2 regions of the Blautia argi genome follow, and region 1 is predicted to be linked to the other one. Evidence: a T-box and tRNA genes for the amino acid it is inferred to sense, from the RefSeq annotation. Region 1 holds a T-box; the other holds one or more tRNA genes.

Region 1 (14,508 bases):
ACTCTCCCAATGTAATCCTCCTTTCTGAAAACGAAAAAAGTGCCTGGGTTTCCTATCGCATACAACCAATACGAAAAACCAAGACACTTCAACGCTCTTAGATTAATCCATTCGCACCTGCTGCGTCGCAGATACTCCTAAATTGTTGTTATTGTAGCACAGCAAAGCGTTTTTGTCAACTTTGTTTGCTTTTTTCTTCTTTCTTCTTATTTACATGTATATTTCCACCACTATTTCACACTTCTCCTTTTATCTTCCTTATCTAAAGCACGGTTTTTTTCTCTTATCTTTATATTTTTCATACATTTTTACAATTCTTTAACACCTTGTGTACTTTAATTTTTCATTTTAGGACGGAAAATAAGGCTGGCAATATATCCGAAAATCAGAGCTGCGGAAATCCCCACTGCACTGGCTGTAAAACCGCCCATGAAAAGTCCCAGAAACCCATGCTCAAGCACGGCTTTTTTGACACCTTTGAATAAGGTATTTCCAAACCCCAGAAGAGGTACGCTTGCTCCTGCCCCGGCAAAAGAAATCAGTTTATCATAAAGCCCTATACTTCCAAGCACCGCCCCGGCGCATACCAGAAGTACCATTACTCTTCCTGGAAGCAGCTTGGTCTTTTCCAGTAAAATCTGCACCAGAGCACAAATCAATCCGCCCACCCAAAATGCATTTATATAGTCCATGTTTCCCTTCTCCTTAACAATGTTCAATTACCACAGCCTGGGCAATGCCCGGCACACTGTTTCCCTCGTTGTAGCTCACCTTGGAAAGCAGAGCCCCTGTAGGGATAAACAGCACCCGCTTCCACTCTCCTTTTTCTATCTTTGGCAGGATATAGGACGCCAGGGTCACTGCCGAGCAGCCGCAGCCACTTCCTCCTGCATGGGTGTCCTGAGTCGCTGCATCAAAGATTTCAATGCCGCAGTCCATATGCTGCTTTTCAATGTCAAAGCCCTTTTCTCTTAAAAGATCAAAGAGAATCTCCTGTCCTACCTGTCCCAGATCTCCGGTAATAATCCGGTCATAATCCTTCGGCAGACGATTGAAGTCCATGAGATTCTGGTAAATAGAATCACAGGCAGCCGGCGCCATACAGGCTCCCATGTTCATGGAATCCTTTAGTCCGAAATCCACGATTTTTCCTGTGGTAATCCCTGTAATTCTCGCCTTTCCGCCCTTTCTTCCCAAAATACAGGCTCCGCTTCCCGTAACTGTCCAGGTAGCAGAAAGCGGTCTTTGGTTTCCATAGCCCAGGGGAAAGCGAAATTCTTTTTCCGCGCTGGCAAAATGGCTGGAGGTTACGGCTGCCACATATTCTGCATATCCCCCTGCCACTGCCATGGATGCCAGAGAAAGTCCCTCTCCCATAGTCGAGCATGCTCCGTACAGACCATAGACAGGGGTATGAAATCCCATAATACCAAAGGAAGAAGCAATGGTCTGCGCCAGCAGATCTCCTGCATAAATCATACGGAGCTGCCATTTCTCAATGCCGGCCTTCTGAATCGCCATGGAAACCGCTTCCTTTTGAAGAAAACTCTCTGCTTCTTCCCAGGATTGGCAGCCAAAAAGTCCGTCCTCCTCTCCCACCCGGTCAAAATATTTCCCCAGGGGGCCATCACCCTCTTTTTTTCCTACAATGGACGCAGCGCTTAAAATATGCACGGCCCGTTCAAACTGTATACTCTGTTTTCCTATCATCTGTTCCATTACACAATCCCCCATAAATGCAGAAAATAATAAACCAGTCCCAAAAAATAGGAGGTGAGAATTCCGTAGAGTATCACAGGCCCTGCAATGGTGAAAATCTTGCAGCCAATGCCGAAAAACCTGTCCCTCCTTCTGGTATTCAATGGCCGGGGCTGCCACAGAATTGGCAAATCCGGTAATGGGAACCAAAGTTCCTGCCCCGCCCCATTTTGCCAGCTTGGGATATATGCCAAAACCGGTAAGCAGCACACTGAGCAGCACCAAAATCAGGGACGTCCAGGCTCCGCTTATCTCCTGGTTCATACCCATGTTTTTGCAGATATTTAAAATCACCTGCCCTACCGTACAAATCAGCCCTCCACAAACAAAGGCTCCTGCCATGTTTAAAGGCAGGCTGTGGGTAGGGGTCTTCTGTTTTACATATTGTTCGTATTCTTTTGCTTTTCTCTGTTGAGTTTCAGATTGTGGTTGCATGAGGAAATCACCTTCCTTATTTTATTTTTCCATTAGTCTGTGCGGTTTTTCTGTTTTTATCCCCACAAAAAGAACTGCACAAGACTTCCCAGCGTCTTACCCACAGCAATGGAAAGTACAATCAGGGCTGTGCCCTTCTTCAGCCCCAAACGGCGGGCCATAATGGCAAAGACATTTACTACCTCGCCCAGTGCAATAATCCAGCAACCCAGAAAGATTCCAAAACAAAGCCCCATAAACGCCAGGAAAATCTGCCCCAGAGGAGGAGAACAATCATAGATAAATACCAGATTTCCCAGAAAGCTTCCCAGCATCAGGCAGTTTTCGTACAAAAGTATATGTTTGGCGGTATGGGTAATTCCGGCAAGACGGGGAATGATGCCCAGTTCAATGATAAAGGCAGCAAGGGCGGTAGCCACAATGGCTCCGCCGCTTAACGCTGCCAGTGCTGCCAGAATCTCTCCCTGCCACATTATGCTTTTCCTCCTCTGTTTTTTACGGCTATGAGGGTGCGGTTTACATCATCTTCGTAAACACGCATCTGTACCTCCATAGGCGTAGGGTCCTGGGTCAGCTTATAGTGCCCGAAGTGATTGAAAAAAATCACAACTCCAAGCCCGATCCCCACACAATAGGCAAATTCCAGAATGGTATGCCCTGTGGAAAGCTCTCCTGTAAACTGCCGGTAAAGCTGAGAAAACAGCCCGGAGGTATCCACATCTGTATTAAAAGTCATAATGGAAAATGCGCCGCCAAAAAAGGTTACTGCACATACCATGGCTGTTTTTAACCAGCTTATCCACATCTTTCCCTGTTTTTTCCCCTCATAAGTCACAATAAAGTCGGCTTCTCCCACATGCGTCACATCTACATTTGGTTCTTCCTTTGCCACTGCATGAATCAAATCCGCTGCGGAAACCACATACCGCCCCGGCTTTTCATCTGGAATGGTAAATATCCTGCGGACTTTATTCCGGTTCAGCACTCTGGCATCCCCACAGGCAAGCTTTGCCACATCCTGCAGGTACACCTCCGGCTGGTATACCTCCACGTTTTTTTTCTGTCTGTATATACAAAATTTCACTCATCTGACAGCCTCCTTGCCTCTTGCTTTAGAAATTAGTATGGCTGTTTTTTTGTGAAATATTCCCCTGCTTTTTTATAGCTTTTCCCGCAGCCGCTTTAAAATTTTTTTCTCCATGCGGGAAACCTGTACCTGGGACATACCCAGTTCCCCGGCAATACTGCTCTGGGTTCTGTCTTGAAAAAACCGGAGATAAATCAGTTCTCTTTCCTTTTTGTCCAGCGTATTCAGCGCCTGCTCCAAAAACATGCGGTTTACCACCTTTTCCTGCTGATTCTCCTCCTGAGGCAGCCGCTCCCCTAAGGAAATCTCATTCCCATCGCTTTGATAAATAGTTTTCTGCAGGGATTCCACTTGCCCCTGGGAATCCATGGCAAGCACCAATTCCTCCCTGGACACTCCCAGTTCTTTTGCAAGTTCCTCTATCTGCGGCTCCCGCCCTTTCTCTAAAATCAACTGTTCCCGCAGGGCATATGCCTTTGCCGCCATTTCCTTTAAGGAACGGCTGACCTTTACCATGCCGTCGTCCCGCAGAAACCGCTTAATCTCCCCGGTTATCATGGGAACCGCATAGGTGGAGAATTTCACATCATAGGAAAGGTCAAATTTGTCTATGGCCTTTAAAAGCCCGATACACCCTATCTGGACCAAGTCTTCCATCTCCACTCCTCTGTTTTTAAACCTTGCGGCAATGCTGTGTACCAACCCCATATTTTTCTCTGTCAGTATATCTCTTGCTCTCTTATCTCCCTGGTGCGCGCGCCCGATAAGGGCAAGGATATTATCCATACAACCTCCTAATCAAAGACAGGCTTCTGTCTTCCTATGATTTTCTTCATGGTTACGGACGTTCCCGCACCTGGACTGGATTCTACAGATACTCTGTCCATAAAGGCCTCCATAAAGGCAAATCCCATTCCTGAGCGGTCCTGCTCCGGCTTTGTGGTAAACAGAGGCTCCATCGCCTTTTTCACATCTTCAATTCCCTTTCCCGTATCCCGGACAATGACAGTCAGCTCTCTTTCCTGACAAGAACACTCAATGCGAATCCACTCCGTTTCCTTTTCATAAGCATGGACAATGCAGTTGGTAATTGCCTCTGACACAGCAGTTTTAATATCTGCCACCTCCTCCAGGGTGGGATTTAGCTGTGTGCTGAAGGCAGCAACGGCAATTCTTGCCAGACCTTCATTGCAGGAACGGCTCTCTACCTCCAGCACCATTTTATTTGTATGCGTCATTTTTCTCCCCTCCTATCGCATTTTGCGGTTCCACACCGCTTCCTGACTGATTTCCATGTGTTTGTAAATTCCAGAAAGCTGCATAATACGCCAGATTCTGTCACTGACATGAATGGCGCTTACCGTGCCTCCGCAGCAGCTTAAAAGCCGCTTCCGTCCCATAAGCATACCGATGCCTGAGCTGTCCATAAAGGTAGTTGCTGAAAAATCAAACACCAACTGCCGCACCGTACCCTTTTCCAGCTCGCTGTCCAGCTCCTCGGTTATCTGCTCTGCAAAATGATGATCCAGCTCTCTGGGTACATAGACAATCAGCCTGTTTCCCCGCTTTACCATGGTTTCTTCCATTTTTTTCTTCCCCTTTCCGCACCTGCTCCCTTTGGTGCAATCCAAATTTTTTTTGCAGAAAAGGGGCTGCCGCCCAGACTGCATTCCGAAATTTCTCTGTTTTCAGATCTGCATCTGCTACGACAGCCCCTTTTCCTCAAGGCTTCTCTTTTGTTTTTTATTCTATTCGTCCTGTGTCACAGGCTCTCCCTCAGAAGCGCCCTGAACCTCCCCGGAGTTCTCTTCTCCGTCTTCGCCGTTATCTGCCTGTCCCTCATCTGCATCTGCTGCCTGACCGCCGTTTGCCTGCATATAATCAGCAGCATTCTGGGCATCCTCTGTGCCGGGATAATCATCTATGAATTTTCTGATACCACTTGTTTGCGTTTTGGGTATCTCCTTTTTTATCATAAGCCTGAGCCAGGTTAAACATGGTATTGCTATCTTGCGAGCCAATACCCAGGGCTTTTTCCAGATTGGAAATAGCGGTGTCATAATCCCCGGCTTCCATGGCGCTTCCTGCTGCAGCTTGGTAATTTGCCTTCACCGTGCCGCCAATTTCACTCATAATGGTGTCATACATGCCCTTCGCTTCTACAGAGAGCGCGTCCGGGGCAACTCCCTCCATGGCATTGGCCGCTGTGCCATAGCTGCCATCCCGGTAGGCCTGCCATGCTTTGATAAGATTTTCATAGCCGGCGGCTTTGGCATTGGCTGCATCAATCTGGCTCTTCGCTGTGCTGACAGAATCCGTGGACGCGTCCATATCCTTCTGCATACGATCCAGTTCTGCAGACAGAGTCGCCATTTTGTCACTGTATTCTACCACCTTTTTATTTGCTGCCTGATTGATTTTCTGGGTCTTTGCCGGAACTACCAGAAACCACAGGGCTGCCGCCCCTACCAAAAGGCCCAGCACCAGATTTACCAAGGTATTAGTAATAGATTTTTCCCGGTATTCCGGCGGTTGGATAATGGTGTCATTTCCAGAGCGGTAAATCACGCTTCCATCCTTTTTCTCTATCTCTTTTTCCTTTATCTTAAATCTGGAATCCAGACTGGTAGCCCGCCCTGTCTGCTCCTCGATTTCCCTTAAAAACCGCAGAGTGGTAGTATTGGTTTTATCAATCCGGGCTGCTGCCTTCAATCTCTTTCTGGCTTTTTCGTATTCCCCTTCCTGCATATAAAGAAGCGCCAGAAGGTGATAGCCCTTAATCAGCTTGGGATTATTGGAAAGCACCTTTTTTCAGCTGCATTTTTGCCATATCCGGATTGCCGTTTCTGCAATATTCCAGACACTGATTATACTTTTTAATACTGATATTAATCATGTCCAGACGGTTGGCATTCTTCTGCAGCCTGTCAATATAGCCTTCCGCAGGATTTCCCTGGGGCATCATATTTTTACTGATTACCCACTGGGACAACGCTGCCACCACTTCTCCTGTTTCAAAGTATACCAGCCCCAGAAGATTTCTTGCCTGGATATTCAGCTTATTCATTTTCAGACTTCTCTTTAAACAGGTAATCGCTCCTGACAAATCCCGAATCTGAGCCTTCTCAAGCCCCTGGTTATAATAGAGATTGGAAAGCGCGTTTACCTTTTTCAGGGCTTTTACATTGCACCCGCACTTTGGGCAATAGTCCGAAGCCGTCAGTTGTGCATGACATACAATACAATTCATAATCTTCTCCTATTTATCCGAAGTGCTTTGGTTCTCTTTTATCATTTCCTTCAAAATGTCTATGACATCGGTCAAATCCTGATGATAAATCGCCCCTTCCGCATCATCTACATCAAGACAGGGCTGGAATTTTTTCAGTTCTTCCTCATAATTAATCATGTACGTTCCTCCTTACATAATCCTTAATCTCCCCCGCCAGATACAGCGAACCTGCCACAAAAAGCAAGCCGTCCTTTTTCTTTTTATATGCCAGGTCAAAAGCCTTCCCTGCATCAGGCTCTGCAAACACTGTTTCACAGCCATTTAAACGAAACAGTTCTGCCAGCTCCCTGGATGACTGCTTTCTGCTTCCCCAGATTTCCGTGACAATGACATTTGCAAAATCAAGTCCCTCGCAGATTCTCTTTATCATATCTGGAAACTCCTTATCCGCAACGGTAGAAAACAGCAAAGTAATGGGATAGTCCTTCTGGAAATAGGATACGGTTTCCACAAATCTGGCAATCCCGTCCTCGTTGTGCGCCCCGTCTACAATCACGCCCGGCAAAATAGTTTCCATTCTGCCCTGCCATCTGGTACTGCAGATTCCTGCCTTTAACGCCTCTTTCTGAAGACCATGTACCATTCTCAGCACGCCCATGGTTTCCAGCGCCAAAGCTGCATTCATCATCTGATACCTGGCAATAAAAGGAACAAAAAGCTCCGTATCTCCGTAAATTCCGGAAGCAGATAAAAAGCGGATTCCCTCTGGCGTATAATCCAGCATGTTCTGCTGCTCTTCCTTTACTTCATACCAGGGACATCCCAGTTCTTCGGCTCTTGCCTTTATCACCGCTGCCGCCTCTTCTCGGTTGCCGTCAAAAATCACCGGCACGCCTTTTTTGATAATTCCCGCTTTCTCCCCTGCAATCTTTTCAATGGTATCCCCAAGATATTCCACATGGTCCAGACTGATTGAGGTAATGACACAGGCAAGGGGCTTTGTCACAGAGTTGGTTGCGTCCAGTCTTCCTCCCAGCCCGGTTTCCAGAATGATGTAATCCACATTTTCCTGTCTGAACACAATCATTCCCATAAGGAACAGAAATTCAAAATAGGTCGGGTGATAATCTCCTTCTTCCACCAGGCGGTCTGCCAGATTTTTCACTTCCAGAAAGGCCTCTGTAAATCTCTCGTCTGAAATCATAACTTCATTAATCTGAAACCGCTCATTGATTTTCACCAGATGAGGAGAGGTAAACAGTCCGCAGCGAAAGCCCCCCTGCTCCAGCATAGAGGAAAGAAACGCACAGACGCTTCCCTTTCCGTTGGTCCCGGCTACATGGATTATTTTTTTATCTTTATCAGGACTGCCCAGAAGATCCAGACATTTCCTGGTGTGTTCCAATTTATTTTTCGTTGTAAATTTCGGTATATTTTCAATATAAGCTACTGCTTCTTCGTATGTAAACAAGTTGATTTCCTCCCGTCTTTTGCCCGTAATGCAAAGTACCACTTCATTGTAATGGAGCTTTGTACTTCCTGTACGGTCACTTACCATTATAATGAAGTGGTGACAATATGCAAGCAAATTATGTCGGTTTGCCAAAAAGTTTTTCCCTTTATTCTTCCTTTTCTTTCTGACTTTCTTCCGTTACTTCTGTTTCGGGTTCTTCGGTAATAATCGGTTCTAATTTTGCTTTATTGCTGCCTGCCTCAGGCTCATGGTAGATATATTTTTCTGTCCTTGTAAGCACCCTGTGCGTGGAACTGTTGCTTCGGATCGCAACGTCTACCTTATCTTCCTCCGTTAGCTGGGTATCCAGCACAAGAAGGGTATTCTCATCTACAAAATTCGCTTCTATAAGCTCGCCGTTTACCTCTAAAAATGCGGACTGTGTGAAGTTTGCTCCCTTGATATAATACTGATTTTCTGAAATCTGCTGAATGCTTTCAAGCTGTGCATCTTCCACACCCAGATGCATTTTCACCCGTTCGAAAGGATTTTCCCTGTCATAAATATACTTTTCTCCATACAGAATATCATACTGCAGCATTTCCAGATCCACTTGGTAATTCTTGGTGTTTCTTCTTGCCTGGTGGAAACGGAATACATTTCCCTCATGGATTCCCACTCTGTCCAGAACCTCTGCTGCCATCTGATAAGCTGCCAGGTTTTTGTCCTTTTTTTCCAATCCCATGTTATCCCAGATCACATATTCTGTCTGGAAAAGATATTTATTTTTCATATCTGTAACCGTAAGGCCCATGGTAGGCAAATGGTCACCATACATCACCAGAACCACATCCTCATCAAGCTTTGAAAGAGTGTCTGTCAGTTCTTTTACAAACTGATCCATTTCGTAAATCTGGTTGCAGTAATATTCCCACTTGTAATTCTCAGCCTGAGTGCTTGCACCGCTGACTTTAATCTTAGGATTTTCCAGCACAGGTTCCTCCGGATAATCTCCATGTCCCTGTACGGAAATAGTATACACATAATCCGGCCCTTCTGTGGACTCCATGGCCTGGAGAATATATTTTGTCAGATTTTTATCTCTGATCCAGTCGTTTGGGTTCGTATCGTCCTGTTCTGCCATATATTCCTCGGAAGTAAAGCTGTCAAATCCCAGATTTGCAAACACATTTTTTCTTCCATAGAAATTGGCTTCATTATTATGAATCGCATGGGTACCGTAACCCAGATTCTTCAGCACATAAGGCGCGCTCTCACAGGTGGTTTCCTTTAACACGCTCTTATAGGGATATTCCCCCGGTCCGAAATAGCGCATGCTCATTCCTGTAATGGTTTCAAACTCTGTATTGGCAGTACCTGCGCCTACAGACGGTACCTTGAAATACCCGGAGGAATAGTCCTTCATCATCTTGCGGAAATTCGGAATCGGGTCTTCGGAAATATCCAGGTATTCCACCAGCTCCGGGTCAAAAAAGGATTCCAACTGTAAAAACAGAATATTCGGACGTTTTTCTCCTGTCTTTGGCAGCGTATCCTCACTCTTGTCAATTTTTTCAACACTCTCCTCTGAATAACCTCTGGGAAGCCCGATACCGGTATTAAATACCGTGGTAGCCAGACAGTAGGGATAGCCGTAATCCTCATAGGCAAAAGCAATATTGCCGAAATAATTGGACAGCACTCTTTTGTCAAGCGCCAGCTTTGTGGTTCCTGCAAATGCCAGAACTCCGGCTAAAATCAGCGGAACATTTAATTTGTAGCTCATTTTCCCCTGGTATTTCGGTCCCTTGAAAAACAGAATAATCAGTCCAATAACTGCCAGTATGGCGGCAATGACTACCACCACAAAGAAAAACGGGGACAGATACCTGTCTGCGATCTGAAATGCATCCGTAATCAGATGCAAGTCCGGACCGGTAAAGGGGGTGACGCGGTTGCTTAACAGCACACCGTTAATAATTCCCAGACCCAGCCAGAAAATCACACAGATGGTTCTCCAGAACACCCTCCGTCTGAACAGGTATACAATCAGGGTTGTGGTAAAAATTAAAAAGGCATTATAAAGGAACACCAAAGGGCGTTCCTTCATAAAATCCATGGCTTCCCACAGGGAATGTCTGGAAATTGCCTCTATAAAGAAGTACCCGATGCAGACGGCAAGCATCTGCAGGGGAACGGAAAACATATTAAGATACTTAATACTTAATACTTTTCTGGTTTCTTTCATAGCGTTCTTCTCCTTATTAAGGCTGAAGCTGTGCAAGTCTTAACTTCACCTGTTCCATCATATTTGTATAACGCTCTAATTTCTCGCGTTCCTCCGCTACCTTACTTTCCGGTGCTTTACTGATGAAACGTTCATTCTTCAGCATTCCGTTTACGCGCGCAAGTTCTTTTTCCAGTTTTTCCTCTTCTTTTTTCAGTCTTTCGATTTCCTTCTCAATATCTACAAGCTCTGCAAAAGGCATGTAAATGACTGCGTCAGAGGTCACTGCCGATACTGCGTCCTCTGCGATTCCCGTCTTGTCTGCCTGCACCAACACCTCGCTGGCATAACCAAGAGAGGCAAAGAAAACCTTCCCGTTTTCAAATACTTCTCTTACCCCTTCGTTTTCAGACACAACATAAACCTTTGCCTTTTTGCTTGGTGGTACGTTCATGCCTGTGCGAACATTACGGATACTTCTTACCGCCTCTTTCATCATTTCCACAGCTTCCTCATCTGCTGCGAAATTCCACGCTTCTTTAAATTCCGGCCAGGATGAAATCATAATGGATTCTTCCTCCGGGCATAAGGTACAGAAAATTTCCTCTGTAATAAACGGCATATATGGATGCAGAAGCTTCAGGGCATTGGCAAGCACGGTCTTCAAAGTCCAAAGAGCCGCTGCCTTTGTAGTATCCTCTTCGTTGTAAAGACGAGGCTTCACCATTTCAATATACCAGTCACAGAATTCCTCCCAGATAAAGTCATAGACTTTCTGTACTGCAATTCCCAGCTCATATTTATCCAGATTTTCTGTAACATCCTTTGCCAGTGTGTTGACCTTGGAGAGAATCCACTTGTCTGCACTGGTAAGGGAGGAAAGGTCAATCTCTGCCGGAACCTCTGCTTTTTCCAGGTTCATCATAATAAATCTGGACGCGTTCCATACCTTATTAGCAAAGTTTCTGCTTGCCTCTACTCTTTCCCAGTAGAAACGCATATCATTTCCGGGCGCATTTCCGGTCATCAGAGTCAGACGCAGGGCATCAGCGCCGTATTTGTCAATAACCTCAAGCGGGTCAATACCGTTTCCAAGGGATTTACTCATCTTGCGACCCTGGGAATCTCTTACCAGACCATGAATGAGTACATGGTGGAACGGTGTCTTTCCGGTCTGTTCAAGGCCTGAAAATACCATACGGATCACCCAGAAGAAAATAATATCATATCCGGTTACCAGCACGTCTGTGGGATAGAAATAATCCATTTCCTCTGTATTGTCCGGCCAGCCAAGAGTAGAGAACGGCCACAGGGCTGAGGAGAACCAGGTATCCAGGGTATCCTCGTCCTGATGCAGATGAGTGCAGCCACACTTCGGACATTTCTCCGGCATATCTGCTGCCACAACGGTTTCTCTGCACTCATCGCAGTAATAAGCCGGAATTCTGTGTCCCCACCAGAGCTGACGGGAAATACACCAATCTCTGATATTTTCCAGCCAGTGCATGTAAATCTTGTCAAAACGTTCAGGCACAAAGGTCAGGTTTCCTTCCTTCAGTGTTTCAATGGCAGCCTCGCCCATTTCCTTCATACGCACAAACCACTGTGGCTTAATCATTGGCTCTACTGTGGTTTTGCAGCGGTCATGAGTTCCTACACTGTGAGAATGGGGAACCACCTTTACCAGAAGTCCCAGTTCCTTTAAATCCTCTACCATAGCTTTTCTGGCTTCATAACGATCCATGCCTGCATATTTGCCGCCCAGCTCATTAATGGTAGCATCATCATTCATAATGGTAATTTCCGGAAGGTTGTGTCTTTTTCCTACTTCAAAGTCATTGGGGTCATGGGCTGGTGTGATTTTTACACAGCCTGTTCCAAATTCTTTGTCTACATATTCATCTGCCACAACCGGAATTTCTCTGTCCGTAAGAGGCAGCTTCAGCATTTTTCCTACCAGGTCTTTGTATCTTTCATCTTCCGGATTCACTGCTACCGCAGTATCTCCCAGAAGAGTTTCCGGACGTGTGGTCGCGATTTCCACAAATTTGCCTTCTTCTCCCACTACCGGATAATTAATATGCCAGAAAAATCCGTCCTGGTCTTCATGTTCTACCTCTGCGTCAGAAATAGAAGTCTGGCACACAGGACACCAGTTGATAATTCTGGAGCCCTTATAAATATAGCCTTTTTCATACAGCTTAATAAAGACTTCCTGCACAGCTTTTGAGCAGCCCTCGTCCATGGTGAAGCGCTCTCTGTCCCAATCTGCAGATGCACCCAGCTTTTTCAACTGGTTGATAATCTTTCCGCCGTACTCTTCCTTCCATTCCCAGGCATGCTTTAAGAATTCCTCTCTGCCGATTTCGTTCTTGTCAATGCCCTGTTCCTTCAGCTTCTCAATAACCTTTACCTCAGTGGCAATGGCTGCATGGTCTGTACCCGGCTGCCAAAGGGCTTCATAGCCCTGCATTCTCTTAAAACGAATGAGAATATCCTGCATGGTTTCGTCCAGGGCATGTCCCATATGAAGCTGTCCGGTAACGTTTGGCGGGGGCATAACAATGGTGAATGGTTTTTTATCTCTGTTTACTTCGGCATGGAAATACTTGTTGTCCAGCCATTTCTGGTAAATACGGTCTTCCAATCCTTTCGGATCATAAGTTTTTGCAAGCTCTTTGCTCATAGTTCCTCCTCTTTCTGGTTATAGGGCACATTTTCCTATGAAATAAAAAAGCCCCCATAACCATCTTCTGAAAAATAGTTACAAAGGGCGACTTCGTATCGCGGTACCACCTTAATTTATCACTTTGAAGTCCTTTAACGCAGACGACGCGTGGAAACCTACCAAACCCTTTTCTCTGTATTTCTGACAGTCTGATCCTTCAGCCTCCCGGTTCAAAAGCTACCTTCCATCTCTTCCTGCCCGGACAATCTTCCAGCCTGTGAATCGTCCTCTCTGCCAGCTTCCAAAATGTACTCCTCTTTCTCATTACCTTTTTCTGAGGAATATCATAAGCACAAAGCACTGCTTTGTCAAGACAGGAAATTCTAAAATCTTTCTAATCTCCCTGTATTTGGGTGTTCAATCCCTACCCCTTATGCTACAATGTTTCCAGGAGGTGCTTACCATGAACAAAACAAAAACAATCCTGAAAACAGCCGGATTTGTCCTTCTTTTTGCAGTGGTTCTTCTGCTGTTGGGCGTCCTCTGGCTGACTATTCGGGAATATCGTCCCAGGCCGATAGAAAGCCTGCCCCCGCCTTCCGGCGCACGGATTCTTTCCAATAAAGCTACCTTTCGTGTTATGACCTTTAACACCGGATATGCGGGACTCGATAAAAGTGAGGATTTCTTTATGGACGGCGGAACCAGAGTACAGCCGGACAGCCAAAAGCAGGTACAGGACAACTTAAAGGGGATTGAAAAAATCCTGTCTGACAATCCTGCTGACGTATATTTCCTCCAGGAGGTGGACACGGATTCCAAACGTTCCTATCATTTGAATGAAGCAGAATACTATGAAAACGCTCTCAACATGGACAGTGTCTTTGCCTGCAATTTCAAATGTGATTTTGTGCCATATCCCCTTCCCCCTATCGGAAAGGTGAACAGCGGACTTCTTACCCTGACAGACCTGCATGCAGACTCTGCCTCCAGAATTTCCCTTCCGGAATCCTTTACCTGGCCGATAAAAACCTGCAATCTGAAGCGGTGTATGCTGGAAACCCGCATTCCTCTAAAGGATACAGATGCAGAGCTGGTGCTGATTAATTTTCATCTGGAGGCCTATGACAGCGGAGAGGGAAAAGAGGCACAGAGCAAAATGCTGGCAAAGAAGCTGGCAGAGGAATACGCAGCAGGCAATTATGTCATTGCAGGAGGGGATTTTAACCAGACCTTTGAGGGTATGGATAGCTATCCGATTCACGATACTGAAAACTGGGTTCCTGGCACGATTGAGCACAAGGACTTGCCAAAGCATTTTTCTTTTGCCGTGGATGACAGCTATCCCACCTGCCGTCTGTTAAATGCACCTTATACAGGCTCCTATGAAACTTCTCAGGTGTATGTTCTGGACGGATTTATTGTATCGGACAATCTGAAAGTTTCCGATATTTCTGTTGTCAATACAGATTTTGCCTATACCGACCATCAGCCGGTTCTTTTAGAAGTGCAGTTCCAATAAGGTCTGCACTTCTGACCGTATAAAAAAGAATCTCTCAAAGCGTTTTTGCTTTATAGAAAATGAAATTTCCTATAAAGCAGAAAAGGCTGCCCCGGAAAGTGTATATGGAAAGTCTTTTTTCCTGTA
Region 2 (14,508 bases), 440 kb from region 1:
TTTCATCACAGATTCCCCATTGTACTAAAAGATTTGGCAAAATCCCATATACACCGTTTAAAATCCATTTCCATGAAAAAGCAATAACAATAGATGGAAATGCCCATGGTATAATCAATAAAGTCTTATATACACCTTTTAAGTGCTTTACCCTGTTCAATGCCAGAGCTGCTGTAAATCCTACCAGAAGCTGTCCTGCCAAAGAGAAAATTGTCCATTTTAATGAGTTAAAAAATGAGTTCCAAAACGCTTTATCTGTAAGAATTGTGACATAATTGTCAAATCCCACAAAACTGTAGGTTGGTCTTATCAGATTCTTATTTGTAAAACTGTAAAAAACACTTGAACAAATAGGATAAAGGAATAAGGCGCATACAACAATAATAGCCGGTAATACAAATAGCCATCTTGTTAAATCTCTCTTCCCTGTATGTTTCATATACGTTATCTCCTTTTAGAGGTTGTTACCTGGAATCTATATCATATGCCTTGGCAACAACCTCACTTTATTCTTATTGTGCGGCTGCCTTAAATAAGGTATTTAATTCCTCTTCTGCTGCCTTTGCCGCTGTTTCCACATCAGTTCCATTGGTAATAATATCCTGGAACATTTCTTCTATAACATGCTGATTTACAATCAATCCTGCCTGAAGATTCGGACCATGTTCAAATCCAATTGCTGTTCCTCCTGGAATCTGAGAACTGATAACTTCCTCTGCATGCTGGAACTGCTGAATGGTTTCATTGTTTTTGTATGCATCTAAATCTTCAATACCCGAAATGGATGGAAGCATACCTACTGGCTGAGATGCCAGGAAATCCAAGTAATTTTCTTCTTCGTACAAAGTCTTGATAAATTCTTTACAAATATCCGGGTGTTTTGAATTTTTCCATACTACAATCGGCTGATTAGAGGTTGTAATTCCTTTTTGTTCGCTTCCGTCTATAGTAGGAATTGGGTAACAGTCCACATACTGTAATAAATCAGGAGAGTTCTGCTGAACACCGCCAATCTGGAAACCTGAATTAAAATCAAAAGCTGTTTTTCCCTGATAATATAAGGTTGCCTGGTCTAAAACATCATAATTTACAGAATCTTTTGGTGAACAGTCTTCATAAACCTTCAACCAATAGTTAATTCCTTTAATTGCCAAGTCACTGGTTAAGTTTGCTGTCAAATCATCATTTAAAAGGCTTCCACCACCGCTTCTGACATAGAAATTCAGGAAGTTTGTTGCCTGAAAATCATTGGAACCGCACGGGAAGGATAAACCGTAAACACCGTCCTTTGTCAGCTTTTTGGCTGTTTCATACAACTCGTCCCATGTTTTAGGAACTTCCAGCCCATTTTGTTCCAGCAAATCCTTTCTTACCCACATAACCATTGCATGAGAATATAATGGAATGGAATAATTGTTGCCGTCTACCGTACCTTCATTGATTGCGTTTTCTGAAAACTTATCTCTTCCGATATCATCAATTAAATCATTCAAAGGAACTAATGCATCTGAATTAATCATCTCTGTTACATGTCCAACTAAGGCAGTACTCATATCCGGTACATTTCCTGACGCGAGTCCTGTTGTCCATTTTGTATAAAAGTCATTCCAGGAAAAGGTTTCAATCTTAATATTTACTTTCGGGTTTTCTTCCATAAACTTATCTGCTGCTGCCTGAATGGTATCTAATCTTCCACCCTGCGTAAAGGAATGCCAAAACGTAATATCACCCTCCAGCTCTCCATCTGCATTTACAGAGCTTTTCGGTTCTTCGTTTCCATTTCCTGAATCACCTCCGCAGCCTGCAAAAGACCCTAATGTTAAAATTCCGGCTAACAATAATGCAAGTTTCTTTTTCATAATCTTACTCCTTTCGTTTGTAATTTTTCATCATTTTTTATAACACTTTTCACAATTTCCGTCCTATATTTGTGTCTTTTGTTTTTTATAACTAGATTTTACCTTTTTATACTGTACAATACCACGGACTATCCATTCATTAATAGCACAAAACAGCGCTTTTACTTCCATATTGGTGTATTCTCTATTTTTCCACAAAAAAATCTCTTTTTCCACTTCCTGAAAAAGAGATTTTTAGTCATTTTATATAGTTTCAATCTGTATATCTTCATAAAATTATATATTCTGTATGCTATTCCTCACTTTATAGGACTAATCAACACTATTCCTTAGATATTTTCCTATACTGATTTGGAGTCACACCAAAATATTTTTTAAATACACGGATAAAAAAATTAACATCTTCATACCCTACACTATATGCAATATCACTGACACTTTCTGCTGATAAAAGCAGTCGTCTTCCTGCTACCATCATACGCATATCTCTAAGATATTCTCCCGGGCTTTTCCCAGTCTGTTCTTTAAAAAGCTTGCGAAATCTGGTTTCTCCCAGACCTGCCATATCACATAACCTTGCAGTTGTATAATTTTCTGTAGGATGCAGTACCATAAAGTCCACAACTCGCTGGATTCTCTGATCCATTTGCTCTGTTCTGACTTCTGCACCACCCACTACTTCCCGTTCTATTTGTTTCTCATGTTTTCCTGCCCTTCCGATAATTTTCCCAATCAACAGTTCCAGATATCCTCGAACCAGAAACATTCTCTCTGCTCCATCAGAATGTATAGCCCCATAAATCCTGTCAAAATATTCTTTTTCTCCCTTATCTTCCAATACTTCCGGCATCTGATAATAATCTCTCAGAAAATCCCCTCCATCATAGGAAACAGACATATTAAACCGTATGCTTGTAAAAGAGAATGTATCTCCCAAAGCATGACAGGACAGCACGCAGCCCCTTGGAAGATAAACAACCTGGTTTTTCTCCACCACAAGTTCCTTCCCATCAATAATAAAAATCGCCTTTCCTGCCGTAATATAACGCAGCATACTATAAGGGATTTTACTCTCCGGCATATACCAGGCTCTGCCAAATGAATATTTATCTACATAAAGGAAATTAATTCTTACCCCTTCAATATACGTTTTTTCGGTTCCTTCTCCGCCCTTTTTCATACCTTCTTCCCGCCTCTCTCTATCAGCCTGTCCTTTTCCTTCCTGCTCATTTTTTTTATCCCTGCCTCCCGGCTCATAGCCTCCTGCTTTGTCAGAAACTCCTCATAATACACCAGCTCCACCGGAAGCCGCACCCTGGTATATTTTGCCCCTTTCCCTGCATTATGGCAGGCAATTCGTTTCTCCAGACAGTTTGTCCACCCTGTATAAAGTGTACCGTCGCCGCACCGTACAATATATGTATAGTTCACCTGTTTTTTCCTTTCTGTTCAAGGTTATGTAGCGGACGCCTCATCTGCTCTGTCAAGCCAAACAGGACGCCCTCTCTATAATAAAGCTGCCGATTAAGAAGTATTTCACACCATACCGGAGGCTGCGCCTCTCATACAAAGACTGTAAGAAGAAAATCGGCTGCGAATTATCTTTCGCATACTTTATTATACTCTGGAAGAATGCATTTGTGAATGATTCTTACGGTAAATATTCCATAGGGTCAAGGGATACGCCATCCTTACTTAATGCAAAGTAAAGATTTGCCCCTTCCTCTGTATAATATTTGGTAGGCTCATTGATATACCCAAGGACAGCTCCTGCTGTCACATATTCTTCTGCCTGGAACGGTACGTCCTTTAACTGTCCGTACACTGCCTGATAACCATTTCCCATATCTACAGTCACTGTTGTGCCTGTTTCTTCATTTTCCAGTACAGATACAATTTTTCCATTGGCAACAGCGGCTACCGGAGCGCCAACTTCTGCTGAAATTGCCACAGCCGGATTCAGCTTGTACACATTCAACGTAGGAAAGTAAACAGTATTGTCCATGTTATAATCCAGCACAACCTGTCCGTTTACCGGCCACTCCATAAGAGAGCTTTCCGTAAAATTAATATCCGGCGCTGCTGCCACACCTGCCTGATTCTGTGCCTGCGCTGCCACGTCCTGGGCTACCTGCGCCTCTGCGTCTGTTTCTGCCTGTGCTTCTTCTGCTGACTCTTCCTTGTCTGTATCCTCTGGCAAAGCTTCCTGCTCTGCTGAATCTTCTGTTGCAGTATCCTGTTCTTCCTCTACTGTCTTTGTTCCTTCCACATCAGATGTATTCACATCTTCGGTTTCTTCTTCGTCCCGTTCTTCTGTTTTTATTGCCTGGTCAACAGAATCCTCCTGGTTCTCCTTAACAAATTCTTTCTCATTCGGTGTGCTTTTACTCCCGGACTGATATACAGTCACACAGGTAACTACCAGTGTCAGTGCCAGTAACCCTCCCAGGGCGGCACGAATTTTCCCTTTTTTACTCATATTCTTCACCTCTGCCTATAATTGGAACACTTCTGCCCCTTTTCTTGTTTTCAATTATAGGATTGCCGGAATATGAAAACTTATACACACAAAAGAATAGCTTTCCGGCCTCTTTCATGATAAAATATTTTTATCAAACACGGAGGTTCTTGCATATGAAAAAATATCTTTTCTTTTTGTTTATGGCAGTACTGCTGCTTTTGGACGGATTTGTCCTGATTTTCTTTTATCAGACCACAGCAGCGCCCCCTTCCTATTATATTTGTTTTTGGGCAGTTCTTGCCGTTACTCTGCTTTTTCTGCTATACTGGATTTTTTTCAGAAAAAAACTCCGTGCAGACATAAAACGCTATATTCCCTTTTGCTGTACCCTTGCCATACTGCTGCTCAGTCTTCTTCCTCTTTACAGCGGTATCCGCGACCTTACCGCCAAATCAAATCCCGAAGAAGCGACATTGACACAAGTAGAGTTTTCCAAAACAAAGCATACCCTGTTTGGAATTTCCCTTGGCAACACCTATTGCATGGAAGGCACTGACCCATGGGACAAGAAAGTCAGCATTGCAGTTACCAAAAAAGAATTTGACACTTATTCCTATCTGCAGCCAAAAGGAAGTCTGGACAAAGACAGCCCGGAGATCCGATACAAATACGCACCGGATTCCAAATTTATCGTAAAATATCTGCCCGTATCCAAAAAAGCCGTTCATGTATTGGAAACCACCCCTTCTCCGCTGACCTACAAAACTAATGTTTCCAAAGAAATTCAGGCAGAAATTACAAAAATCACAGACAGTTCTACCATAGAAGCCTCCATCACTGCTGACAATGACGCTTATGGGCTGAAAAAGGGAGATGCCGTCATACTGAATGGAAGTATGACAATCCTGTATCCCTACAATGTGCAGGGCTTTTATGAATTCAAAGAAGGCGACCAGATTTATTTCAATACCGAAAGCATAGAAGACGGGGACACTCCCATTCTGCATGTTTCTGTCCTGAATCTTCAGACAGAAGATGCGAAATAACAGCTTTCTGCTTTAATCAAACAGCAAAAATAAAGTTCCAACTGCCGCATAAGAAAGAAACTCAGCGAAACAGCCCAGCGCAGAAGTCTTACTCATGCGGCAGATTACTTCAACAGTATAATATCTCTCCTCTGCCATGCACTCCTTACGGAGTTTCCTTTCCCACATCTTCCACTTTCATTTCCGGAAAAAAATATCCTAAAATTTCCTTATAATTTTTCCCTTCCAATGCCATCTGATGTGCCGTGTACTGGCTCATACCCAGCCCATGTCCCACGCCTTTACACAAGAACCGCACCTGCTCCTCTATTTTCTGTATGGTGAAGCAGGAGGACGGCAGCTTCAAAATTTCCCGTACCTGCTCCCCCTGAAATACCTGATTTCCAATCTGTATCTCCATGACATATCCTGCTCCGTCTGCAGATTTTATTTCCACAATTCCCTCTCCCATCTGAAAGCCGGGATAGAGCGCCTTCAATTCTTTTTCCAGCTCTTTTTGCGTAAAATAACAGCCCTCCACATAAAGAGGACTGTTTATATCCTTTGTTGTTTCCACAGACGGCACATAAGAAAAACGTTCCCCTAAAACCTCTTTTCCGTCCCTTGTTTTTCCTGCGCTCAGGGCATGATACGGCATTTCCCGGAGTTCTCCGTTTTTCTTTAGCACCTGTCCTTTTGTTTCTCGGGCTGCTCTTTGAAAGCGCTTATATTGCTGCAGCCTCTCCCCATTCATATGCTTCTTTTTAATATACCGGGCAGCGTTTTGTATCATTTCTTCCTGTTCATCAGGGTTTGCATACAAATTCGTTCTGGCAAGAACCACCTGCGCGCAAATGGCTTCCTCCCCATATTCCCAGGAAATCTGCGACGCTGCCACAGGTGCAGCATACGCTTCTATATCCGGCTTTTTACTGAATGGACATGCCTCCCGTCCCAGGAGAATAACCGTAAAAATCCAGGGCAGTACAGGAAACAGCACTGCTGCGAAAATACATGATTCCTTTTTTTTGCTCATATCTTCACAAAACCTGTATTTTCCTTACTGTTATCCTATGCCTGCCCTGTCCTGTCCTATCCCTTTTTCACTACAAATGCCGGAATCGGCGGGTTATTTTCCCGATTATAATACTGATTCACAATGACAATATACTTTCGGCTGTCCAGGTTTTTCAGAAATTCCAGAATCCGGTCTTTTTCTTCAAATCCTGTATCTCCGCCGCTATAGATGCAAAGAGCCATAACACCGCCCTTTTTTAAAAGCTTCAGCCCTGATTCCACTGCCAGAACACTGGTGTCTGCCTTGGTTGCCAGCTCATGTTTTCCACCGGGAAGGTATCCGAAATTAAAGTAAATCCCGTCCACGGTTTCTGCCTCTACATAATTTTCCATATGAATATGGCTGTCCAAAACCAGACCGGCGCGCTCCCGAAGCCCTGCTTCCAAAAGCCGCTTCTCCGTAGTTTCAAGCGCCTGTTCCTGAATATCAAAAGCCAAAACTTTTCCTGTTTCTCCTGCCAGTTCACACAAAAACTGTGTGTCGTGTCCGTTTCCCATAGTCGCGTCAATATAGGTTCCGCCCGGTTTTACCTGCAAACGAAAAAGTTCATGACTCCACTCTGTAATCTGATATGACCTCATCTCTATTTCTCACTGGCTGCAAGCGCCTGCTCCAAATCCTCCAAAATATCCTCAATATGTTCAATTCCTACAGACAGACGAATCATTCCCGGAGATACTCCTGCTGCCACAAGCTGCTCATCATTCAACTGTCTGTGGGTATGGCTTGCCGGGTGCAGAACACTGGTCTTTGCGTCAGCTACATGGGTAACAATGGACGCCAGTTTCAGGCTGTCCATGAATTTCACAGCCGCTTCTCTTCCACCCTTTAACTCAAAGGAAATAACGCCGCAGGTTCCCTTTGGCATATATTTCTGTGCCAGTTCATAATACTTATCTCCCGGAAGTCCCGGATAGTTTACCTTGCTTACCAGAGGGTGCGCTTCCAGGTATTCCGCTGTTTTCTGTGCATTATAGCAGTGTCTTTCCACTCTCAGCACCATGGATTCCAATCCCAGATTCAAAATAAAGCAGTTCATCGGAGATGGGATAGAACCCAAATCTCGCATAAGCTGTGCATTAATTTTTGTAATATAAGCCGCTTTTCCAAACTGTTTGGTATATACAACTCCATGATAAGATTCGTCCGGCTGTGTCAGTCCCGGGAATTTTTCTGCGTGTGCTTCCCAGTCAAAATTTCCGCTGTCCACAATGGCGCCGCCTACCTGTGCTGCATGTCCGTCCATATATTTTGTGGTAGAATGTGTGATAATATCTGCTCCCCACTGAAATGGATTACAGTTTACCGGTGTAGCAAAGGTATTGTCCACAATCAGCGGAACTCCATGACTGTGAGCCAGGTTCGCCATTTTCTCTATATCCAGAACTACCAAAGAAGGGTTTGCAATGGTTTCTGCCACAACCGCCTTTGTATTTGGACGGAAAGCTTTTTCCAGTTCTTCTGCCGGTGCATCTACGTCAATAAACGTACATTCAATTCCCATCTTCTTTGCCGTAACACCCAATACGTTCAAAGTACCGCCGTAAATGGCTGAAGCGCAGATAACATGATCTCCTGCCTCACAGATGTTAAACACTGCGTAGAAATTGGCAGCCTGACCGGAAGAAGTCAAAACAGCAGCCACGCCGCCCTCCAAATCTGCAATTTTTGCTGCAACAAAATCATTGGTAGGATTCTGGCAGCGTGTATAAAAATAACCGTTATCCTTTAAGTCAAACAATCTGCCCATTTCATCTGTAGTATCATACTTAAAGGTGGTACTCTGATAAATCGGCATCTGTCTTGGTTCGCCTTTTTTCGGTTTCCAGCCGGACTGGATACATTTTGTTTCAATACGATATTCTCTGCTCATTTTGTCCTCTCCTGTTCTTAAAATTTATCTTACTATAAGCTTCTGTCCCAACATCACTGCTGCCAGACAGATTCCCACACTAAGCGCCATATAAACTGCTTCTGCTACTGCTTTTCCCTGCTTCATCAGGGAAGAACTCTCCAGTGCAAAGGTTGAAAAAGTAATAAATCCACTCCTTACCTTCTGTAATACTTCTGCCCAAACAGCAGAATTCCGACAAATAACACAATTCCGACTCCCAGAATTGCCAGTGTCACTTCCTGGCTGATATGATATTTTACACTCAGTCCAACTAACAGCAGCATATCCAATCCAATCACGCACACAGCGCCTCCAACAGTTCTCATAAATTTTCTCTCATTCTCCGGGGATACACCGCTTCCAAACCGTTCTCTTATCATCGAAGATTTTCCCTTTACCGCCAGAAAAACCCCACCTCCGATAATCAGAACGCCCAGAAGCACCATAATCATTTCACTGGTATTCATACAGACCTTCCTTTCATTTCCTTATAATTTTTATAGAATTTCCTGAATACAAGAGCAAACCATACCGGAAGTACGGTTCCCTTTAATACGCAGGAAAGGCTAAGCGCCCACCAAACTCCGTTTAATTCCAGAGCAGTTGCAGAAAGCAGCATGGCTGTAGGAATACGCAGAGTATTAAACACAATTCCTGTCACAGAAGGCGGAACCGTTTTTCCCATACCCTGGAACGCTCCGGTTGCCGCTCCTTCCAGACACATAAAAATTTCAGAAATTCCTATAATCCGGAGGTAATCCACACCCATAGGAATAACCTCTTCCTCGGTAATAAAAATGCGGAAGAAAAATTCCGGAAACACCAGAAGCAAAAAGCTGGTAAATGCGCCCCACACCGCCATAATCACCAGGGCTGTGCGGTATCCCTTCCGAATTCTCTCGCCTTTTCCCGCACCATAGTTCTGTGCAATAAAGGCATTGACCGCAGTAGAAAATCCTCCTGCCATCATCCAGGAAATGGACTCAATCTGGCTTCCCACCTTCTGCACCGCAACGGCGGCATCACCCCAGCCTGCAATCAGACGGGCAATGACCATGGAAATAGAGGAAAACAGGGAATCCTGTATTGCCGGCGGAAATCCTATTTTCACCATTTCCTTTACATATTCTTTTCTGGTTTTCACAAACAAATGCAGGTTGGCAAAAATAACCGGTTCATGCCATACTGCCCGCAAATACAACACAAATACAATCACCTGTGCCAGGACAGTTGCCATAGCGGCTCCGGCTACCTCCAGCCTCGGAATCGGCCCCACTCCAAATATCAGTACAGGATCTAAAATCAAATTAATCAACAAACCTATGGTGGTTACCCGAAAGGTTGTAACCGTGTTTCCCATAGCTGCCAGAATTCCTCCAAGCACCTGGTCTAAAAAGGAAAACACTACCAGACCGCAGGTAATCATCAGATACAATCTGGCGTCCCAGATAACCTTTAGACTATTTAACTGAAAAAATGCAATCAACTGGTTATTCAGAAGCAAACTGATAATTCCGTATAGAATTCCCAGAAACGCTCCCATTCTGAGCGCTCCTCTTGCATATTCTGCTGCTGCCGCTTTATCTCCTGCGCCCAGCTTATGCCCCACGGTCACTTGTCCGCCAATCCTGGGAATCGTAGTCACGCCGTTTGCCAGCCACATAAACATACCCGCCGCGCCAACTGCCGCTACCGCACCGCTTCCCAGTCTTCCAATCCATATCATATCAACCAGGTTATACCCCATTTGTATGAAAGAAGTCCCCATAATAGGAAACGCCAGCCTTGCCAGAGTTCCTGCTATAGGGCCATTTAACAAATCTATTTTCTTTTTCATAACAACTCCATATTTTCTTATAAAACTCTTTCTATATAGTTTATCAGACTGACAATACCTGTGTAAACACTTAATTTCAGTAATTTTGTCATTATTCCTGTATTTGCCCATTCCCCTTCTTTTCTTTATTTTTCTTCTGTGGTAATCTTATATTATATCTTTTTAAATTTAAAGGAGCGAAGCAAATGAAAGAAAAAATTTACACAATCCCTCTTATGGACGCTTTCCGCGCCCAGGACGAATGTCCCTTCTGCTTTATTGAGCGGAATCTGGAACAGCACGCCATAGATTTTGTGCTGGGTTCCGGTGCTTCTTATATGGAAGACGATGTCCGTGCCGAAACAGATAAAATGGGGTTTTGCCGCACACATTATAAAAAAATGTTTGACTATGGAAACCGTCTTGGCACAGGTCTGATCCTCACCACCCATTTCAAAAAGAAAAACGAAGAGCTGAAACAGCAGATAAAAATGTTCTCCCCTGCCAAGGCTTCCATGCTGGGGCATTTCAAAAAAACAAAAGTAGATTCTGAGAACCCTCGTACCAACATTGGCGCCTGGGTAAAAGAACAGACCTCCACCTGCTATATCTGTGATTATTACCGCAGTACCTACAACCGTTATCTGGATACCTTCTTTGAACTCTATCGCAAGAATCCGGAGTTCCGGGAACTCTTTCAAAATAGCAAAGGTTTCTGTATCCCCCATTTTGCAGATTTAGTAGAAACAGGGGATACGCTTCTTTCAGACAAAGAAAAGCAAAGCTTCTATACTGACCTTTTTGCTCTTATGACCGAAAACCTTCAGCGGGTGACCGATGACCTGGAGTGGTTCTGCGACAAATTTGACTATAAAAACAAAGATGCGGACTGGAAAACCTCCAAAGATGCAATCCAGCGCGGTATGCAAAAAGCAGCCGGCGGCTATCCTGCAGACCCGGTATACAAAGCTGAAAAATAATCAAATAAAAAGGAATTATAAAAAAAGCATAAATCAGAATTTACCTTTTTCATTTTTCTTTTAGTTTTTTGTCATAAATTGTCCTTATTTACATTGTATAGTATTACTTGTAAAAGCCAATAAGACTTTTTTCAAAATCTTTTTCTTTTCATATTACTGGCAATGAGTTGCCAGTAACTCCTTCTTTTTTATGAAATAAAACAGGAGCAGGAATCTATCCCCCTCGGATTCCTGCTCCTGTCTTTTTATATCCCTCTTTATTTTCTGCTTTTTTCTTTTATTAAGACTTCTTTTATGATTTCATCACAGTTTTATCACATTTACCCTGTATAGTATAACTTGTAAAAGCCGATAAGACTTTTTCAAAAATCTTTTTCTTTTTCATATGCCGGTATGAAAACCGGCTCTCCTTCTTTTTAATATTATAAATATCAAAAAAAAGGAACCAGAATCAACCTTCCCCCCTCATTGATTCTGGTTTCTTTTTTATTACTTTAAATTCCGTAAAAGGATACCCTTTAAAAAGGAAATAACAATTCTTTTTATCCTCACTATACATTCACTTTTTCGTTTTTTGTGGATAACTCCTGCATATTTTTTCTGTTTTGGGGATATTCAGAGATGTCATTAGAATATCAAAACTATCTCATCGGCATTTCTATAATATGGATTGGCATATAGATACATTTTATATAGACAAAAAAATTGACCCAAATCCTAATGGATTTGAGTCATATTTCTTAGTGAAGCATCGGGGATTCGAACCCCGGACAACTTGATTAAAAGTCAAGTGCTCTACCGACTGAGCTAATGCTCCATAGAAAATGCCCAGAGCCGGAATCGAACCAGCGACACGAGGATTTTCAGTCCTCTGCTCTACCAACTGAGCTATCTGGGCATTGAGTAGCGGGGACAGGATTTGAACCTATGACCTTCGGGTTATGAGCCCGACGAGCTTCCAGACTGCTCCACCCCGCGATAATATCTAAGCCGATGATCGGACTCGAACCGATAACCTGCTGATTACAAATCAGCTGCTCTGCCAATTGAGCCACATCGGCGTGATGTGGTATTCAATTTTAAATGGGCGATGGTGGATTCGAACCACCGAAGGCGTTGCCAGCAGATTTACAGTCTGTCCCCTTTGGCCACTCGGGAAATCGCCCTTATTTTATTTTAAGAGTAAATGGGACCTATAGGGCTCGAACCTATGACCCTCTGCTTGTAAGGCAGATGCTCTCCCAGCTGAGCTAAGATCCCATAAATCTTGCTACCTTCTTTTGAAGGTAACGACCCAGAAGAGACTCGAACTCTCGACCTCCGCCGTGACAGGGCGGCGCTCTAACCAACTGAGCCACTGGGCCATTCCTGAAGATATATATCTTCAAAACCGCATACACAAAACCAAACCATTTCCAACTTACCGTTTTATGGAGTCTTCGGCTTCTTCCGTTCCGAAGCGGTCATTCCTAAATGCTCCGCATTTACTCATGTCCTTTGCTTCGCAAATGACTCCGGTGCCACTTCCACGTTTCGGAATGTAAACATTCCTCTCCGTTCCAGTTTCACCTCCGCCGCTTTCTCCACTATTAGGTCAAGCCCTCGACCGATTAGTAACAGTCAGCTCCATACATTGCTGTACTTCCACCTCTGTCCTATCTACCTCGTCGTCTTCAAGGGGTCTTACTTCTTTCGAATGGGATATCTCATCTTGAGGGGGGCTTCACGCTTAGATGCCTTCAGCGTTTATCCCTTCCAGACTTGGCTACCCGGCCATGCTCTTGGCAGAACAACCGGTACACCAGCGGTCCGTCCACCCCGGTCCTCTCGTACTAAGGGCAGCTCCTCTCAAATATCCTACGCCCACGCCGGATAGGGACCGAACTGTCTCACGACGTTCTGAACCCAGCTCGCGTACCGCTTTAATGGGCGAACAGCCCAACCCTTGGGACCTACTACAGCCCCAGGATGCGATGAGCCGACATCGAGGTGCCAAACCACTCCGTCGATGTGAACTCTTGGGAGTGATAAGCCTGTTATCCCCAGGGTAGCTTTTATCCGTTGAGCGATGGCATTCCCACTTAATACCACCGGATCACTAAGCCCTACTTTCGTACCTGCTCCACCCGTCGGTGTCGCAGTCAAGCTCCCTTCTGCCTTTGCACTCTTCGAATGGTTTCCGACCATTCTGAGGGAACCTTTGGGCGCCTCCGATACCCTTTCGGAGGCGACCGCCCCAGTCAAACTCCCCGCCTGGCATTGTCCCACCGCCGGTTCACGGCGGCTGGTTAGAAACCCAATACTGCAAGGGTGGTATCCCAACAGCGGCTCCCACACAACTGGCGTTATGTGTTCTCAGCCTCCCACCTATCCTGTACATGCAATACCGAGTCCCAGTACCAAACTGGAGTAAAGCTCCATGGGGTCTTTCCGTCCTGGCGCAGGTAACCAGCATCTTCACTGGTATTTCAATTTCACCGGATGCATTGTTGAGACAGCGCTCAAATCATTACGCCTTTCGTGCGGGTCGGAACTTACCCGACAAGGAATTTCGCTACCTTAGGACCGTTATAGTTACGGCCGCCGTTTACTGGGGCTTAAATTCAAAGCTTCGCTTGCGCTAACCTCTCCTCTTAACCTTCCAGCACCGGGCAGGCGTCAGCCCATATACCTCACCTTTCGGTTTTGCATAGACCTGTGTTTTTGCTAAACAGTTGCTTGAGCCTATTCTCTGCGGCCACATCTCTGTGGCACCCCTTCTCCCGAAGTTACGGGGTCATTTTGCCGAGTTCCTTAACAATGCTTCTTCCGCCGGCCTTAGGATTCTCTCCTCATCCACCTGTGTCGGTTTACGGTACGGGTACGATATAAACAATAGCGGCTTTTCTCGACGCATGGCTCACACACTTCCCTACTTCTTTTCGGTCCGCTTCACGTCTTCAGATTGCCACACGGTTTTTCCTATGTGACTCCTACCCCGCTTGCCCCGGGCTTCCATTCCCGGGTTGTGCTTTCCACACGTGTCCCCACAGTTCTGTCATATCGTAGTACAGGAATCTCAACCTGTTGTCCATCGGCTACGTCTTTCGACCTCGCCTTAGGCCCCGACTTACCCAGGGCAGATCAGCTTTACCCTGGAAACCTTAGATATTCGGCCTAGAGGATTCCCACCTCTATCTCGCTACTCATTCCGGCATTCTCTCTTCCATAAAGTCCACAGCTCCTTCCGGTACTGCTTCTTCCCTTATGCAATGCTCCTCTACCAATCCTTTTCAGGATTCCTCAGCTTCGGTGTCGTGTTTCAGCCCCGGACATTTTCGGCGCAGGACCTCTCGACCAGTGAGCTATTACGCACTCTTTGAATGTATGGCTGCTTCTGAGCCAACATCCTGGTT

The links. The T-box of region 1 lies ahead of DQQ01_RS02320 (valine--tRNA ligase). A T-box ahead of a tRNA ligase gene usually reads a tRNA of that ligase, here a tRNA-Val.
Region 2: it encodes a tRNA-Val, which carries the amino acid that the T-box ahead of DQQ01_RS02320 (valine--tRNA ligase) is inferred to sense. The anticodon was not compared.

Annotation. Positions count from the first base shown of each region.
Region 1 covers NZ_CP030280.1:458,197-472,704, reverse strand. Annotated here, with positions in the region: gene DQQ01_RS02380 (1-propanol dehydrogenase PduQ) at 1-10, opposite strand, end outside; gene spoVAE (stage V sporulation protein AE) at 336-692, opposite strand; gene DQQ01_RS02370 (stage V sporulation protein AD) at 706-1,719, opposite strand; partial or broken gene DQQ01_RS17995 (SpoVA/SpoVAEb family sporulation membrane protein) at 1,719-2,193, opposite strand; gene DQQ01_RS02360 (stage V sporulation protein AB) at 2,250-2,666, opposite strand; gene DQQ01_RS02355 (stage V sporulation protein AA) at 2,666-3,277, opposite strand; gene DQQ01_RS02350 (SigF/SigG family RNA polymerase sporulation sigma factor) at 3,353-4,066, opposite strand; gene spoIIAB (anti-sigma F factor) at 4,075-4,518, opposite strand; gene DQQ01_RS02340 (STAS domain-containing protein) at 4,531-4,866, opposite strand; gene DQQ01_RS16840 (hypothetical protein) at 5,029-5,157, opposite strand; gene DQQ01_RS16280 (tetratricopeptide repeat protein) at 5,198-6,085, opposite strand; gene DQQ01_RS16275 (tetratricopeptide repeat protein) at 6,072-6,530, opposite strand; gene DQQ01_RS16005 (hypothetical protein) at 6,540-6,689, opposite strand; gene DQQ01_RS02330 (bifunctional folylpolyglutamate synthase/dihydrofolate synthase) at 6,682-7,983, opposite strand; gene DQQ01_RS02325 (LTA synthase family protein) at 8,132-10,213, opposite strand; gene DQQ01_RS02320 (valine--tRNA ligase) at 10,230-12,878, opposite strand; T-box leader at 12,959-13,194, opposite strand; gene DQQ01_RS02315 (endonuclease/exonuclease/phosphatase family protein) at 13,324-14,382, shown strand.
Region 2 covers NZ_CP030280.1:19,583-34,090, forward strand. Annotated here, with positions in the region: gene DQQ01_RS00095 (carbohydrate ABC transporter permease) at 1-439, opposite strand, end outside; gene DQQ01_RS00100 (ABC transporter substrate-binding protein) at 513-1,859, opposite strand; gene DQQ01_RS00105 (AraC family transcriptional regulator) at 2,182-3,039, opposite strand; gene DQQ01_RS00110 (GIY-YIG nuclease family protein) at 3,036-3,290, opposite strand; gene DQQ01_RS00115 (M23 family metallopeptidase) at 3,511-4,338, opposite strand; gene DQQ01_RS00120 (hypothetical protein) at 4,494-5,366, shown strand; gene DQQ01_RS16815 (hypothetical protein) at 5,379-5,504, opposite strand; gene DQQ01_RS00125 (SpoIID/LytB domain-containing protein) at 5,512-6,381, opposite strand; gene DQQ01_RS00130 (tRNA 5-(aminomethyl)-2-thiouridylate-methyltransferase MnmM) at 6,438-7,004, opposite strand; gene DQQ01_RS00135 (O-acetylhomoserine aminocarboxypropyltransferase/cysteine synthase family protein) at 7,007-8,296, opposite strand; gene DQQ01_RS17960 (hypothetical protein) at 8,321-8,422, opposite strand; gene DQQ01_RS00140 (hypothetical protein) at 8,473-8,784, opposite strand; gene DQQ01_RS00145 (MATE family efflux transporter) at 8,781-10,154, opposite strand; gene DQQ01_RS00150 (DUF6062 family protein) at 10,340-11,113, shown strand; tRNA gene DQQ01_RS00155 (tRNA-Lys) at 11,858-11,930, opposite strand; tRNA gene DQQ01_RS00160 (tRNA-Phe) at 11,939-12,011, opposite strand; tRNA gene DQQ01_RS00165 (tRNA-Met) at 12,018-12,091, opposite strand; tRNA gene DQQ01_RS00170 (tRNA-Thr) at 12,102-12,174, opposite strand; tRNA gene DQQ01_RS00175 (tRNA-Tyr) at 12,198-12,279, opposite strand; tRNA gene DQQ01_RS00180 (tRNA-Val) at 12,301-12,373, opposite strand; tRNA gene DQQ01_RS00185 (tRNA-Asp) at 12,404-12,477, opposite strand; rRNA gene DQQ01_RS00190 (23S ribosomal RNA) at 12,704-14,508, opposite strand, start outside.